DNA from 4 places in the Pseudoalteromonas sp. UBA2102 genome. Region 3 is predicted to be linked to each of the others. Evidence: predicted binding sites of a transcription regulator. Region 3 holds the regulator's gene; each other region holds the start of a gene.
The links. Region 3 encodes sigma-54, which starts transcription at its own class of promoters, with help from an activator protein. Its sites were predicted from a motif close to GTTGGCACGNNNNTNGNNT; they were not measured.
Positions count from the first base shown of each region.

Region 1: the regulator sigma-54 is predicted to act here: its motif matches at 1,440-1,458, upstream of B2R65_RS08045 (FlgO family outer membrane protein).
Region 2: the regulator sigma-54 is predicted to act here: its motif matches at 1,622-1,640, upstream of B2R65_RS17230 (amidase family protein).
Region 4: the regulator sigma-54 is predicted to act here: its motif matches at 2,004-2,022, upstream of B2R65_RS03010 (EF-hand domain-containing protein).

Region 1 is NZ_DCYU01000060.1:110,034-113,822, forward strand. It holds gene B2R65_RS08035 (SPOR domain-containing protein) at 1-542, shown strand, start outside; gene B2R65_RS08040 (SPOR domain-containing protein) at 754-1,332, shown strand; gene B2R65_RS08045 (FlgO family outer membrane protein) at 1,492-2,085, shown strand; gene B2R65_RS08050 (FlgO family outer membrane protein) at 2,099-2,791, shown strand; gene B2R65_RS08055 (FlgO family outer membrane protein) at 2,800-3,477, shown strand; tRNA gene B2R65_RS08060 (tRNA-Arg) at 3,579-3,653, shown strand.
Region 2 is NZ_DCYU01000133.1:26,839-30,627, reverse strand. It holds gene yddG (aromatic amino acid DMT transporter YddG) at 1-152, opposite strand, end outside; gene B2R65_RS17240 (TetR/AcrR family transcriptional regulator) at 328-981, shown strand; gene B2R65_RS17235 (putative 4-hydroxy-4-methyl-2-oxoglutarate aldolase) at 985-1,467, shown strand; gene B2R65_RS17230 (amidase family protein) at 1,813-3,021, shown strand; gene B2R65_RS17225 (gamma-glutamyltransferase family protein) at 3,018-3,789, shown strand, end outside.
Region 3 is NZ_DCYU01000073.1:73,282-77,070, forward strand. It holds gene lptC (LPS export ABC transporter periplasmic protein LptC) at 1-82, shown strand, start outside; gene lptA (lipopolysaccharide transport periplasmic protein LptA) at 72-620, shown strand; gene lptB (LPS export ABC transporter ATP-binding protein) at 617-1,342, shown strand; gene B2R65_RS10355 (RNA polymerase factor sigma-54) at 1,412-2,911, shown strand; gene hpf (ribosome hibernation promoting factor) at 2,939-3,226, shown strand; gene B2R65_RS10365 (PTS sugar transporter subunit IIA) at 3,231-3,683, shown strand; gene rapZ (RNase adapter RapZ) at 3,703-3,789, shown strand, end outside.
Region 4 is NZ_DCYU01000027.1:8,836-12,624, reverse strand. It holds partial or broken gene B2R65_RS03030 (amidohydrolase) at 1-582, opposite strand, end outside; gene B2R65_RS03025 (EF-hand domain-containing protein) at 714-950, opposite strand; gene B2R65_RS03020 (EF-hand domain-containing protein) at 959-1,195, opposite strand; gene B2R65_RS03015 (EF-hand domain-containing protein) at 1,483-1,710, opposite strand; gene B2R65_RS03010 (EF-hand domain-containing protein) at 1,736-1,969, opposite strand; gene B2R65_RS03005 (sensor histidine kinase) at 2,271-3,722, shown strand; gene B2R65_RS03000 (hypothetical protein) at 3,727-3,789, shown strand, end outside.

The DNA of each region.
Region 1 (3,789 bases), on a different contig from region 3:
TTGCGCAATTAAAAGATGCAGCAATGCAATGGCAGCAAGCACGCGCCGGTATAGAGCGTATTTTAAAGCTTGAAAAAGAAATTACTTACCTGGTTAATCATATAGATATAATAAACTCTAAAGCTATTGCACAATCTAATGCAAGCCCTGCCTACAGTAGCCGTTACACTCGCACGCCTTCACGTACAACCAGTAATAAGCCACGTCGTCAGCAAACTTACAAAGCTGCTAACAATAACCAAAAGCAAACTATAAAGCTTAATACCCCTAAACATGTATTTGCATTACAAGTTGCCTCGGTTGATTCTAAGCAGGATGTAGCCAAAGCTTGGCAAGAACTAAATACCAAAGCAGCGCCACTATTTAGAGATAAAATATTAACCAACGTAGAAACCGCAAAAATAAATAATAAAACCTTTTATCGCTTAAAGCTTGGCTCCTATAAAAACCTTAAAAATGCCAAAGCCGACTGTGAAGTATTTAAAATGTATAAGCTCGACTGCATTGTAAGTAACTACACCGATAAGCCAATTAAACTTTAATAGTGATACTAACCCGCAATAATAAATAATTATTTTACGGGGCTAATCGTGTTGCGTTCTGCGTTAATAAATCTCGTTTAGAGCAACTAAATAGCGAATTTTTTTGCCTAGCTATCAATACGTTTTACTATCCTCATAATAGATTACTTAATTAAGCTAATTGGTATAAAAGCGCAATAGGTCCTAGCACGCGTGACTTGCTAAGCATTGTTTGGCTGTTAAAATAGCGCTCACTCTTACCCAAATTAACAACATACTTATGCTGCACTACAAGGATTTTTTAGCCACATTAGTTTTAGGCTTTGCATTAGCAAACAGTGCTCACGCACTCGCAACGGCCCAAAAGCAGGCGGTGCTCATTAAAAAAGATGATTTAGCCGTACTAAAAGAGTCAGCGCAGCAGTGGCAACAAACCAAGCCTCAACTAGAAAGACTGTTAAAGCTAGAAAGTGAATTACAGCGCACAGTAGATAAATTAAAACAACTTAACGCGCAGCCAAAACCACAGCAAACTAACCACTTAGCTGTTGTAAATACAAATGCGCTGTTTGCTGTGCAAGTGGGGGCATATAAAAATAAAGCGGTACTTGAAGCGGCTATAAAGCAATTTCAATCGGCCTCAAATAAGCTTGAAGTAAATACCGAGCAAGTACTGATTGACCAGCACACCTTTTATAGATTAAAGCTTGGTGCGTTTAAAACAAAAGAAGCAGCAAAGGATGCATGTAAGTCATTAATAAAAATTAATAACTGCTTTGTCACTTACTATGTCAAAACGCCTCAAAGTTAATTAACCTGAACTCTGGTTAAGAGCCTTACTAGCATATTGAACTATCTTGATACTTAAATTTATTATCTCTGGCTAGAGATAGGTTTATTATCCAGAGTTTAGGTTAATTAGGCATAATAATTGCTTTATCCTCGGTATGTTTTGAAGAGGACGGCAACTATGCGCCTTTTACTGCCTTTAGTATTGTTAAATTTAACTGCTTGCAACTTGGTTCCGCCCCCAGAGCTGAGTGTGCCTACTGACGCGCCAAAAGCAGCAATGGCCCCCTATACCGTTAACGAGTATGTAGCAAATCTAGCCTCGCAGCTTAACCATGTAAATGGTGCTTTAAATGCCAATGCGCGCATTGGTGTGAGTAGCTTTTTTTATGCGGATGCTTTAGATACTAAGCTAGTAGCAGGGCAGGCCTCGGGTTTGAGCTTACAAATTCAAGAAAGCTTATTAACGCAATTTACCCAGCTTGGCTATCATACCGTTGAGTACCGCCTTGGCAATAACCTTATATTAGCGCAAAACGCAGACAGCATATTAAGCCGCGACTTAAGTAAATTACGCAATCGCCAAAATATTGACTTAGTCATCACCGGCACTGTAACGCGCCAACAGCATGCTTACATAGTTAATGCACGACTCGTTAATATTGAAAACAAGCAAGTACTGTCGGCAGGCAGCACAGAAATCCCTATAAATGTAATGTGGGGAAACGAAAAAATTCAGCAGCGTGACGGCTCTTTGTACCGCAGCGAATATTAATCTGGAGCACACCATGAGAAACCTATTAATTACCCTATGTTTGCCATTAGGCTTTGGCTGTTCGCAAATGTTAAATTCGCTACATTCAGAGCCGGAGCAGGTTGAGCAAGACAATGCAGCCCAGCTTGTTTCAGAGCAGCGTGCGGTAAAAGCACCTGCACCAAATGAAGCGTTATTTCAGTCTAATTTAAACAAGCAAAGTAACTACACCAAAAGTGCCCCTGCAAAACGCAAAAATATAAACCATTATGTGCGTGGGATAATGCAAGACATGGTCGAAAACCTGCAATACGTAAACGACAAAACGCCACTTGCCGTTTCTAGCTTTGTGTTTTTAGATGATGACTACAGCGATGGAAGCCTGTTAGGTAACCAAATAGCCGAAAGCTTTATGCACGAGCTGCATAGTTTTGGAGTACCGGTTATCGATTTTAAAACCACTGATTATATGCGAGTAACCCCCGCAGGCGACTTTGTATTTAGCCGCGACTACCTAGAGCTAAACCAAGATCAAAACTTTAATTACGTATTAGCAGGAACACTTGTGAGCCACCAAGGTGGCGTACTGGTAAATGCACGAATAGTGGGCATTAAAAGTAAAGCGGTAGTGGGCAGTGCGCAAGGGTTTATCCCTCAATCAGTGGTTGATGCGCTAAACAGTAGCTATCGCACCGACGGAATTATGCTTAAACAAGCCAGCGAGTGAGGTTGACCATGTTTTACAAACTATCTGCTATAGCGGGGCTAATGGCAACGTTAGTATTAACTGGCTGTTCAATAACGCAAAATAATGAGCATAACGAAAGCATAAACACGCGCTCAGATTACACCGTGGTAACGCAAAGTAGCCAATCAAAGCCTATGTATGCCAACCAATCTGTGCAGCAGCAAAGTGAGTACGACACAGTAAGGCAGTTTACACCGCTAAAACACCACAAAACGCTGGCAAACTATGTAGAGCAAATGGCGCTGGATTTAGTCGATACGCTTGAAGCCGAAGCGCCCGATAACAACAGCATCAACATAGCGGTTACCACCATTGTAGATTTAGACGCATCGCTTAATAAAAGTAATCAGTTGGGTAATCAATTAGCAGAGACGTTTATTCATCAGCTGCAAAAATTTGGCTACGGCGTGGTAGATTTTAAAACCATGGACAACATTGATGTATCAAATAGAGGCGATTTTGTGTTATCTCGCGATATAGAAAAGCTAAGCGAAAGCAGCATGGCTAACTATGTATTAGCAGGTACGTTAATTTACCGCCCAAATGGCGTAGCAGTAAATACCCGCGTTATAAATGTCCATAGTAAACATATTGTAGCAAGCAGCCGAAAACTCATACCACTGTACGTGTTAAACAAAGAAGATATATATTTATCAAGCAATTAAGTTAATTTTAGCTTGATATGAAAAACAAGATGCCGTTATAATTTTTGTAAGCTGTAAGCTGTAAGCTGTAAGCTGTAAGCTGTAAGCTGTAAGCTCGATGCGGCCTCTTAGTTAAATGGATATAACGGCCCCCTCCTAAGGGGCAGTTGCAGGTTCGATTCCTGCAGGGGCTACCAACCAAAAACCTAATTCAATATTAGTAACTCTTTTGTGCCTGCGTAGGTCGGATAAGCGAAGCGCCATCCGACACAGTAAAATACCTTACCAATTATTATCAATATTTTATTGCTGACGAGTGGCTGAGGAGTGCCA
Region 2 (3,789 bases), on a different contig from region 3:
AAAAACAGCGCGCTTACACTGTACATGAGTGCCGCCCCTCCTATGGGGCCAAATAACTCCGAAACATCCCTGAGCAGAGCCACTAAACAACTCCATAATAAAATAGCGGCAATGCCATAAAGCGTGTATTTATGATTAGAAAAAAAGTCCATCAACTACCTAAAAGTACTACTTACGTTTGACGTTACGCTAACAGTAATTAGTGGGTTAAACAATTGTTGCTCATCATTTATTGTTATAAAGATGTTTTTGGCCTGTACTTAAGTGTTTGACCTTTTGGTCAGTAAAGTTACAATCATTCAACACGTTAAAAACAGCATCGCCATAATGAGCACACAAACAAAGCCAAATAAAAAAGAACTCACCCGAGTAAAAAACCAAACATTAATACTCGATGCCGCCGAGCAATTGTTTTCTCAGCTTGGTTACGATGGCACCAGTATGAGTATGGTTGCCAAAGAAGCAGGCGTTCCTAAGGCCAATATTTTATATTATTTTAAAAGCAAAGACGGCCTATACGAAAACGTAATAGACCGCATTATCGCGCACTGGAACTTAGGCTTAGATAACGTAACCCCTGAGGACGACCCTGCACATGTGCTGTATCACTATATTAAAAGCAAAGTCATACTTGCCGTAAACCAGCCGCTGCAATCACGTTTATTTGCCAGTGAAATACTGCGCGGCGCTCCTTATTTGCAAAACTACTTTAGAACCAACACACGCCCGTGGGTAAAACAAAAGGTAGGCGTGTTTCAGGCCTGGATAGATGCAAACAAAATGGATAATGTTGACCCTTACCATTTATTATTTACCATTTGGTCAACTACGCAGTACTACGCCGATTTTCAGGCCGAAGTGCTACTGGTAATGAACAAGTTAGAATACGACGAAACCGATGTGGCACAAATAACGCAATCAACTGCCCACATAATTTTAAAAGGTATTGGTTTAAAAATACCTGAGCACAGTGAGGCTTAACCCATGGATAACTTTACCACCCCAGACTTATTTGACGATCACCGCAATAGCGTACAAGTAGCCGACAGCGGCCTGCGCCACTTTGGTAAAAAAACCACATTTAGTGGCCAAGCAGTTACCGTTACCTGCCCAGACGATAACTCGTTTGCCGCAGACATACTGCATGAAAACGGCAAGGGTAAAGTACTGGTTATTGACGGCTTTGCTAGCAAACGCTTTGCTTTTATAGGCGATATTATGGCGGAGCGCGCGTTAAAAAACGGCTGGGAAGGCGTGATTATTAACGGCTGTTGCCGTGACATTGAAATACTTGCCACTATGGATTTGCCGGTTATGGCACTTGGCTCTACCCCGCGCAGTACATTAAAGCGTGGCTTTGGAGATAAAAATCAAACAGTGACCATGCTTAGTACCACAATTAACCCTAACGATTGGCTATACGCCGATGTAAATGGCTTAATTATTAGCCCTAACGCATTACTATAAACGCCACACTTGCAACCAAGTTGGTGCAATCACGCACCAACTTGGTTGTTTTCACCTCTAAATTACACCTTCTTTAATACTTATATTTTTATAAATATCTGCTAAACCCCATACAAACCAAACAAAACCTGACCGAACGGACAACTTTATTGCATTTGGCATTGCTTTTGCTTAGCTTTTAGGCAATATAATAGCTAACCGATTAAAAAGCGGATCAGGCTCTGTAAAATAAAAATAAGATGTTACGCAGTGGGCTGAAAAATAATAATAAGTAATTCGTCTTTTTAATCACCCTAAATCTGATTATAACCAGTTGGTCAGATTTACTTTATAACGAGTGGTGATATGAGTACCAAAACACATAATAATTTTACCGGTATTTTTTGTGACCATGGCCCTAACGCATGGCAAACACAAACCCACGGCACACTTGTAAATAAGCGCCTTGCGGTAAAAGATGTATTTGCAGTTAAAGGCGAGCGCAACAGCGCAGGTAACCCAAGCTGGTTTAAAGCAGCAAAACCTGCACAGCAAACAGCAAGTGCCGTAAACAAACTAATGAATGAGGGTTGTCGCTTTACAGGCTTTACCCATACCGATGAGCTGGCCTACAGCTTAGAGGGCAATAACATTCACTATGGTGCAGCACAAAACCCAAAACTTAAAGGCCATGCAAGTGGCGGCTCAAGTATGGGTTCGGCTGCAGCTGTAGCGGCTAACTTAGCCGATATTGGCTTAGGCACTGATACTGGTGGCTCTATTAGAATACCGGCAAGTTATTGTGGCTTATTTGGCATAAGGCCAAGCCATAACGTAATTGAAAAAGATGGCCTAATACCGCTAGCGCCCCCATTTGATACCATTGGCTGGCTTACGCAAAATGCAGAGCTGCTAAGCGATGTAGGCAATGTACTGTTACCAAATCAAGCTATTAATAACGTTGATACTTTAGTTATTTGCGAGCCATTATTTGAGCTGGTTGACCCTGCTTTACAAGCCCCGCTTAAACAACTGCTTGAAAAAACCAAACCTTATTTTAAACACCATAAAGAATTTGAACTGCCTAACAGCAGCTTATTAAGCGAACTGGCTGACAGCTTTAGAATACTGCAAGGGCGAGCAATCGCAAAAACGCATAAAGATTGGCTTCAATTGCCAGGGCAACTTCCCCAGTTTGCTCCGGCAATTGCGGCACGTTTTAACATGGCGCTTGCTCTAACCGCCCAAGAAGAACAAGAAGCACTAAATGTACAAACCCAATGGCAAACACTAATCGCTAAAAACCTAAACACAAACAGTTGTTTATTTTTGCCAACCACACCCACAACTGCACCTAAATTGGGCGCCGACACAAGCGCCTTACGTATGCAAATAATCACCTTATCGGCCATTGCGGGCTTGAGCCGCTCGGCGCAAGTACACTTACCATTGGCTAATTTAGAAAATGGCCACCCGTATGGGTTTTCATTAATGATGAGCCACGGCAACGATAAAAGCCTACTTGCCTGCGTACAACAATTAGCTGCCCACTTTAAACAGGACACACTTGCATGAGCACACACAACATTGCCTTTACTGCCCCGCATTTTGCAGCAACCGAGGCAGGCACCTTAATACTAAAACAAGGCGGTACAGCCACCGAAGCCATGGTAGCGGCAGCGGCTGCTATTAGCGTGGTATATCCACATATGAACTCAATTGGCGGCGACAGTTTTTGGCTTATTGATAACCCAAACCAAAGTATACCCACTGCCATTGATGCCTGCGGGCGCGCACCAAACGATATAAGCGCCTATAGCAATGAGCCACACATACCAGAGCGCGGCGGTTTAAGCGCGCTTACTCAGGCTGCAACACTTCGCGGCTGGCAAAAAGCCCTTGCGGTAGATGAGCACGCTGCTCTTTCGCTAAGTACTATTTTAGCCCCAGCCATAAAGCTCGCGCGCGATGGCTTTACAGTATCTAAAAGCTTGCAAGCAGGCTGCGAAAAGCTTGCCACCGCTTCAAACACTAACGCTGCCTTTAAAGAACTTTACATACCTAATGGTAAACCGTTGCAAGCGGGCCAACATTTTAAAAACCCAGAACTTGCCAGTACCTTTGAGCACTTAGCCGAGCATGGCTTAAACGCCTTTTACCAAGGCCCTTTAGCAGAGTCGTTTGCAAACGATTTAGCTGCCGCAGGCAGTGCAATTACACGCGCTGATATTGCCAATACGCAGGCCGATTTAGTAACGCCGCTCAGTGCTAATTTATCGGGCATACAGTGTTATAACTTACCCGCCCCCACGCAAGGCGTGCATTCTCTGCAAATAATTGGCG
Region 3 (3,789 bases):
CGGTAAAGGCCTTGAAGCCGATTTAAAAACCGAAGTAATAAAACTAATTAACCATACGCGAACAATATATTATGACCAATAAACTCACTAAAATACTTATTATCCCATCGCTAATGCTTGCATTTAGCGCCTCTGCTGCTGAGCCTGCCGCTCAACCGCCAGCAAATCAAATTTCTATTAGTGCAGACCGTCAAGAAGGCCAACTTAAAGAAAACGTAGGTATTTTTGAAAAGAACGTCGAAATTGTGCATGGTAATCGCAAAATTACAGCCGACCGACTCGAAGTACATAAACGTGAAGACTTAGGGGATAACAAACAACTCCTTATTGCCACTGGCAGCCCAGCCTACTTCGAAGAAAAACAAGACGACGGTACCGTAATGAGTGCCAGCGCAAACGAAGTACGTTACGACGTAGCAAAGCGCTTTTTAACGCTTGTTGGCGATGCTGAAGTCGCACAAGCCGGTCAAAAAATTAATGCTAAAAGTATTACCTACGACATGCAGCAGCAGCTTATTAGCGCAGAAAAAGACGAAAACTCTACGGATCGTGTCCACACAATTTTAGTGCCTGTTGAAGCAAAAATTAAAGAAAAAACAGGTAACGAAGGTCAACCATGAGCACCTTAAAAGCAAAACTATTAGCAAAAAGCTATAAAGGCCGCCAAGTTGTAAAAAATGTAGGCCTTGAGGTAGAAGCCGGCAGCATTGTTGGCTTATTGGGCCCTAATGGCGCAGGTAAAACCACCACCTTTTACATGATTGTAGGATTAGTACCTAGCGACAAAGGTAAAATTTCTATTGATGATAACGACATTACGTTATTACCTATGCACAGCCGCGCCCGTTTAGGCATTGGCTATTTGCCGCAAGAGTCATCAATATTTAGAAAGCTGACAGTTTATCAAAACTTAATGGCTATTTTAGAAACGCGTAAAGAGCTCAATAAAGCCGCGCGAGAAGAAACGCTTAACAACTTACTTGATGAATTCAGTATTCAGCATATTCGCGATAGCCAAGGTATGGCGCTTTCTGGTGGTGAACGCCGCCGTGTAGAAATTGCCAGAGCACTGGCAGCAAACCCTAAATTTATTTTATTGGATGAGCCTTTTGCTGGTGTTGATCCGATTTCAGTGTTAGATATAAAGAAAATAATAGAACATCTTAAAAACCGTGGCATTGGCGTATTAATTACCGATCACAATGTAAGAGAAACCCTTGATGTTTGTGAAAAAGCCTACATTGTTTCTCATGGGGAGCTAATTGCATCTGGCACCCCAGAACACGTATTAAATGACAAAACTGTACGCGATGTTTATTTAGGCGAGCAATTTAGGCTGTAACATTTAAGCCACACCTACAAGCATCTGCTAATATTAATTATAACAACATAAAAGGATTGTTAGAGATACATGAGGCAATCATTACAGCTGCGCATGGGCCAGCAACTTACAATGACTCCACAATTGCAACAAGCGATTCGCTTGCTGCAGCTCAGTACATTGGATCTCCAGCAAGAAATACAAGAAGCACTTGATAGCAACCCGCTATTAGAAGTAGAAGAGCAAGATTACACGGAAGAGTCGGCTGGAAAAAATGAACAAAAAGCAGATACGGATGATGTAACCGTAAGCGCATCGGCTGACGGTACAACCAGCGAGTACGAGCAAGACAGTGGCGAAGCTTTAAATAAAGACACCGTTAGCGATGATATGGCAATGGATGTAACCTGGGATGAGTACATGAGCGCAGCCCCTGCGGCATCCTCAGGCCCAATGCCGGAAGATGAGTCTATTTATCAAGGTGCCTCTACTGAAACGCTACATGAGTATTTAATGTGGCAGCTTCAGCTTACTCCTTTTAGCCCAACTGACGAAGCCATTGCTATTGCCATTGTAGAAGCTGTAGATGACTCGGGTATTTTAACGCTAAGTTGCGAAGAGATTTTAGAGAGCTTTAACCAAGAAAACGATGACGAAGTTGAAGTTGAACTTGATGAAATAGAAGCCGTTTTAAAGCGTATTCAGTTATTTGACCCTGTAGGTATAGCCGCGCGCAGTTTACAAGAGTGCTTGTGTATTCAGCTAAACCAGTTTGATAAAGACACCCCTTTTATAGAACAAACTAAAATGATCTTAACCGATCACATTGATCTATTAGCGGCACGCGACTATCGTACATTAATGAAAAAGACTAAGCTTAAAGAAGACGAGCTTAAAGAGGTCATGACCCTAATACATACCCTCAACCCAAAACCTGCAGATACAATAGTAAGGGAAGAGTCGGAGTATGTGATACCAGATGTGTCGGTTAAAAAAATAAAAGGCCGCTGGGTGGTAGAGCTAAACCCAGATAGCATGCCAAAAATACGCGTAAATAGTCAGTACGCGGCTATGTCACGTACCGTAAAATCAAGTGGTGATAGCCAGTTTATTCGCTCTCACTTACAAGAAGCTAAATGGTTTATAAAAAGCCTTGAAAGCAGAAACGACACGCTGCTTAAGGTAACAAACTGTATTGTAAAACAGCAACAGGCATTTTTTGAACATGGCCCCGAAGCCATGAAGCCAATGGTTTTAAACGATGTTGCTGAAATGGTAGAAATGCATGAATCGACAATTTCGCGTGTTACTACGCAAAAATATATGCATACACCACGTGGTATATTTGAGCTTAAGTATTTTTTCTCAAGCCACGTAAGCACTGAAAATGGCGGCGAGTGTTCATCAACCGCAATACGTGCCCTAATTAAAAAGCTAATTGCCGCGGAAAACTCAGCTAAACCATTGAGTGATAGTAAAATTGCGGATATATTGGCAGAGCAAGGAATTAAAGTAGCTAGACGCACAATAGCAAAATACCGTGAATCGCTAGCTATTCCACCGTCAAATCAGAGAAAGAGTTTGATATAAGACGTAAAAAACAAAGAGGAAATGCTTATGCAACTAAACCTAACTGGTCGTCACGTAGAAGTAACTGATTCACTTAGAGACTATGTAAATAATAAATTTGCAAAGCTAGAAAGGCACTCAGATCATATTAGCAATGTGCATGTCATTCTCGATGTAGAAAAACTCAACCAAAAAGCAGAAGCGACTATTCATGTAAGTGGCGCAGATTTATTTGCCTCAACAGAGCACCAAGATATGTATGCCGCTATAGACTCGTTGATTGACAAGCTCGATCGTCAAGTCATAAAACATAAAGAGAAGCTTGCTAGACACTAATATTATGAAATTAAGTACATTAGTATGCCAGGACTGCAGCAAAGCTGCGGTCCTTTTTAGTAGTAAAAAAAGAATTTTAGAGTTTATCAGTGAGCTTGCTCATGAAAAGCTCCCCTACTTACCACAACAAGATATTCTTAATGCGCTGGCAAGCAGAGAAAAGCTAGGCAGTACTGGTATTGGCCGGGGTATCGCCATTCCTCATGGCAGAATGGGTGGCGTAGAAGAGCCGCTGGCTTTAGTACTTGTTAGCGACACTCCTGTTAACTTTGATGCTATTGATAACTGCCCTGTTGATATTTTTGTTGCACTCATCGTACCAGATGGCGATAACCAACAGCACCTAAAGACTCTGGCAACCATAGCTGATAAACTGAGCAACAAAGAATTTTGTAAACAGCTGCGTAGTGCTAAAACCGATGCAGAGCTGTATCAAGTAATTGTTGATCAATCGTAGTAAATACTAAGGGCTATAAATGGAGTTAATTATCATAAGCGGCCGTTCTGGTTCAGGTAAGTCGGTTGCTTTACGCGTGGTTGAAGATTTAGGCTATTATTGCGTA
Region 4 (3,789 bases), on a different contig from region 3:
ATCTTTAATAATTTCGCCGCCGTCAGGGGCTTGAGTTGCTGCGGTAATACCGGCCAGCTCTAAGGCTTTGCTGTTAACCCAAATTGCATGGCTGTCAACGCGCGAAAGTACCACTGGACGGTCATTGACTGCTTTGTCTAAGTCTTTGGCGGTAGGAAAGCGCGTGTCGCTCCAAAGCTCTTGGTTCCAGCCTCGCCCTAATATCCAGCCTTGTTTATTTTTCGCAAATTGTTCTAGCTTTGTGGTTATTTCAGCGACCGATTTAGCGCCGCGTACATCAAGTTGCGATAAGTTATCGCCAAGGCCAATTACATGCCCGTGAGCGTCAATCAACCCTGGCAGTAACGTATTACCTTTGGCATCAATAAGTGTGGCATCAGGAAAAGTGCTTTTAAGCGTATCATCTCCAGTTTTAACAACTTTACCGTTTTTAATCACTAAAGTAGAAAACGTTTGAATACCACCTTGGTATAAGGGGGTGTAACCATTAGCGTTGTAAATGACCTGCGTTTGCGCAATCGCAGTGCTGCTTACAAATAAGCCGGCAAGCAGTAGTGGGTTAAATAGTTTTTTGAGTTGCATAAGTTGGTTATTTTTTATTGTTAGTAAAATAACACTAGCAAACTCACTTTTAGAATACCAATATGTTGAGGTAGATAGCTTAAAAGCGTAAGGGCTGTTAAAAATTTAGCGCTTACGCTTATAAAAAAGAGTTACTTACTGGCGTATATGCCATATTCCGAAAGGGTAAGTCTGCCGTCTTTATCTTTATCATAGCTTGAAAAACGCGACCAAAGGGCGGGGTCAATGGCGGTTTCTGAACGGGTTAAAAAGCCATCCTGGTTACGGTCAAACTTTTCAAATTTATCGGCAACTTCTGTACTTTGGCCAAGGCTTACATCGCTAAAAAGGCCCAGCGCAACAAGCGCTAAATAGCTTACGGTCTTCATACTTATACTCAGTAAAGGTTATTGGTTAAATAGTCTTTAAACTCAAGAAGCGAGATTTGTTTGTCTTGGTTTTTATCCCAGCGAGTAAAGGTGCTGAGTAGCTGAGGCTGTGGCTCTAATTCGTCTTCTGTTAAGAAGCCGCTTTTATTGGCATCAAGGTGATCAAAACGTTGTTTAACATCTAACGCAACAGCATTAAAGCTGATCATAGTAATAGCGATAACACTAAAAAAAACACACTTCATGGTTTTCCTTCCAACATACAGTGTTTGTAGATTAATAAAAAAAGCACTTGCCATAATTTAACTTCCCAACATTAAATCCGTTTACACATTCCCTCAGGGATTATGGCAAATGCTTTTGAAACCTACCTTACTAGGTAAAAGCTTAAGTAAAACTTAATTAACTTCAGCTGTGGATAATAAATCTATTTTAAGCAGCCCGTTTAGCGCTAACTGATTAAAATTCTAGCCAGAGAAAAAGGTTTAAATATCGTTACTATTGAGTTTGTTATTAAAGCGCTTAATCACAATTAAGGTTTAAAATTTTGAAACTCTTCTTTAGAAATTTTCTTGTCTTGGTTTTCATCTAAATCGGCAAATTGCCTCATTACTTCTTTATCTTGTTTGGCTTCTGCAAGCGATACTGCTCCATCCATATCTTTGTCTAAATGAGCAAAGCGAATGTTGACAGAAGAGGCTAAAGCCGTGGCGCTAATGGCTAAAAACATTAATGCAAATGCTGCAATAAGTTGTTTCATAATCATGTTCCCTAATTAAATGAATTTACTGAATAAACTTTTTGAATTCACTTAGCGACAACTGGCCATCTTGGTTAGTGTCTATTTGTGAAAAGTTTTCGTGTAGTACGGCATCTTCACCCGCTTCTGATTCGCTAAGTGTGCCGTTACTGTCTTTATCTAGCTCATTAAAAGTAGCTTGAACGTCCATAGCTATTGCATCTGTGCCCATAAACCCAAAAGCCAGCATGGGTAAAATTATTAAAAAGCGGTTGTTCATTTAATTTCCTTATTGATTAAAGTTGCACTCACTATTACAAAAATAATGCCAATTTAAATAGGTGTTTAAAATCAATGGTTTATATTTTTTATGGGGCGCTGGTCGGAATTTTTTACTTAAATGTGTGTTATTTTTGCAACAGGCGGTACGTGCTGTTAGTCGTTAATATAGTTATCAATAGCTTAGGGTGTTGCTAAATGGCAACAAGTGGTTATATTGGGTTAAATATAGAAGTTGATTCAGCGAGAGTATAAGGTAAGTAACTAAAATAGGACGCTTAAAATAATAAAAGGAAATGATAATGCCTGTAACGTTGGCTAAAAAGTATCGTGCAATGCTTAATTGGCGGCCTAACTTAATAGGTCAGTTTATAATTAGTATGCTGCTGTCGTTACTGCCGCTTAGTTTGGTGGTTATTGTTTTTTTAAATGCGTTAAACAAACAGCTCGCTGTTACCCAGCTTATTGTTAGTAATAATTACCAAGTTACTAAGTCGTTTAATTTTTTAAAGCAAGAGCTTAATAGCCTAGAGCGGGCAACGCGACAAAACTGGGTGTTAAAAAGCGAGTCGCTCGACACGTTAATAAACGAAAAATGGCAATCCTCCTTACAAACAATCGACACGCTCAGCCAAGCCAGTGCCACACAGCAATACACTATGCAGTGGCGCCGCTTAGCAACAACATTGCGTAGCACTCATCAAGCTTTAATTGAAAATAACCAACAAGATGCTGCATTGTTTGTGCCTATTAGCGATTTAGTGGCTGAGCTTACGGTGTGGTTGCGCGATACGAATGCAGCACAAATTCAAAACAACCAAAGTGAATTAAGTACTTTACAAAGCTCGTTTATTAACTGGTTAGTGGCGCTTATTCCGCTTACTTTACTAGTGGGTGGGGGCTTTTTATGGCGCATAAGTAAGCGCTTAAAAGGGCTTACGTCGGTAATAGATAAACTAGGACAAGGCCACTGGCAGCAAAAAATTGCAGTGCAAGGCTCAAGTGAGCTGGTGGAATTAGGCGAAAAACTACAATGGGTGCAAGAGCAGCTACATATGCTTGAGCAACAAAAAGATACCTTTTTACGCCATGTAACCCACGAGCTTAAAACGCCGTTGGCTTCAATGGTCGAGGGCACCGATTTACTTAGTGATGAAATAGTCGGCCCCATTACAAAAGAGCAGCAAGCCGTACTGGAGCTTATTAGCCAATCTATGGTGCGTCTGCGTACTATGATTGACAGCCTACTTAGTTATAACGCTATCAGAACCAGTAAAGACAGCGTTAGCGAAGTCGAATTTGGCAATTTAATAAATAAAATAAACAGCCATTTTGAGCACCGCTTAACGGCTAAGCAGCAACGCTTAAACTGGCACAACAGCATAACAAAACAGCCACTTGCATTACCCGCAGAGCTGATAGAAATGACCCTCATCCAGCTCATTTCTAATGCGTTAAAATTTTCAAATACAGGGCAAAGTGTTGATGTAACCTTAGCGCTTGAGCAAAAGCTATTAATAATGCAAGTGCGCGATGAAGGCTGTGGTATTAAAGAGCAAGAAAAAACCCAGATATTCAGCGCATTTTACCAAGGCAAGCATAATAAAGATGTTACGCTGCAAGGCAGTGGCTTAGGTTTAACCATAGTAAAAGAGTCGGTTGAGCAGTTACAAGGCCAGCTTAGTGTTGAGCATAACCAGCCCCAAGGCTGCTTATTTACAATAAAAATACCTTTAATTAATCAAGGAGTTTAATAGCATGCGTACGCGTTTAATAGCTATTTTATGTGTGCTCAGTAGTACGGTTGTTTTAGCTGGGTGT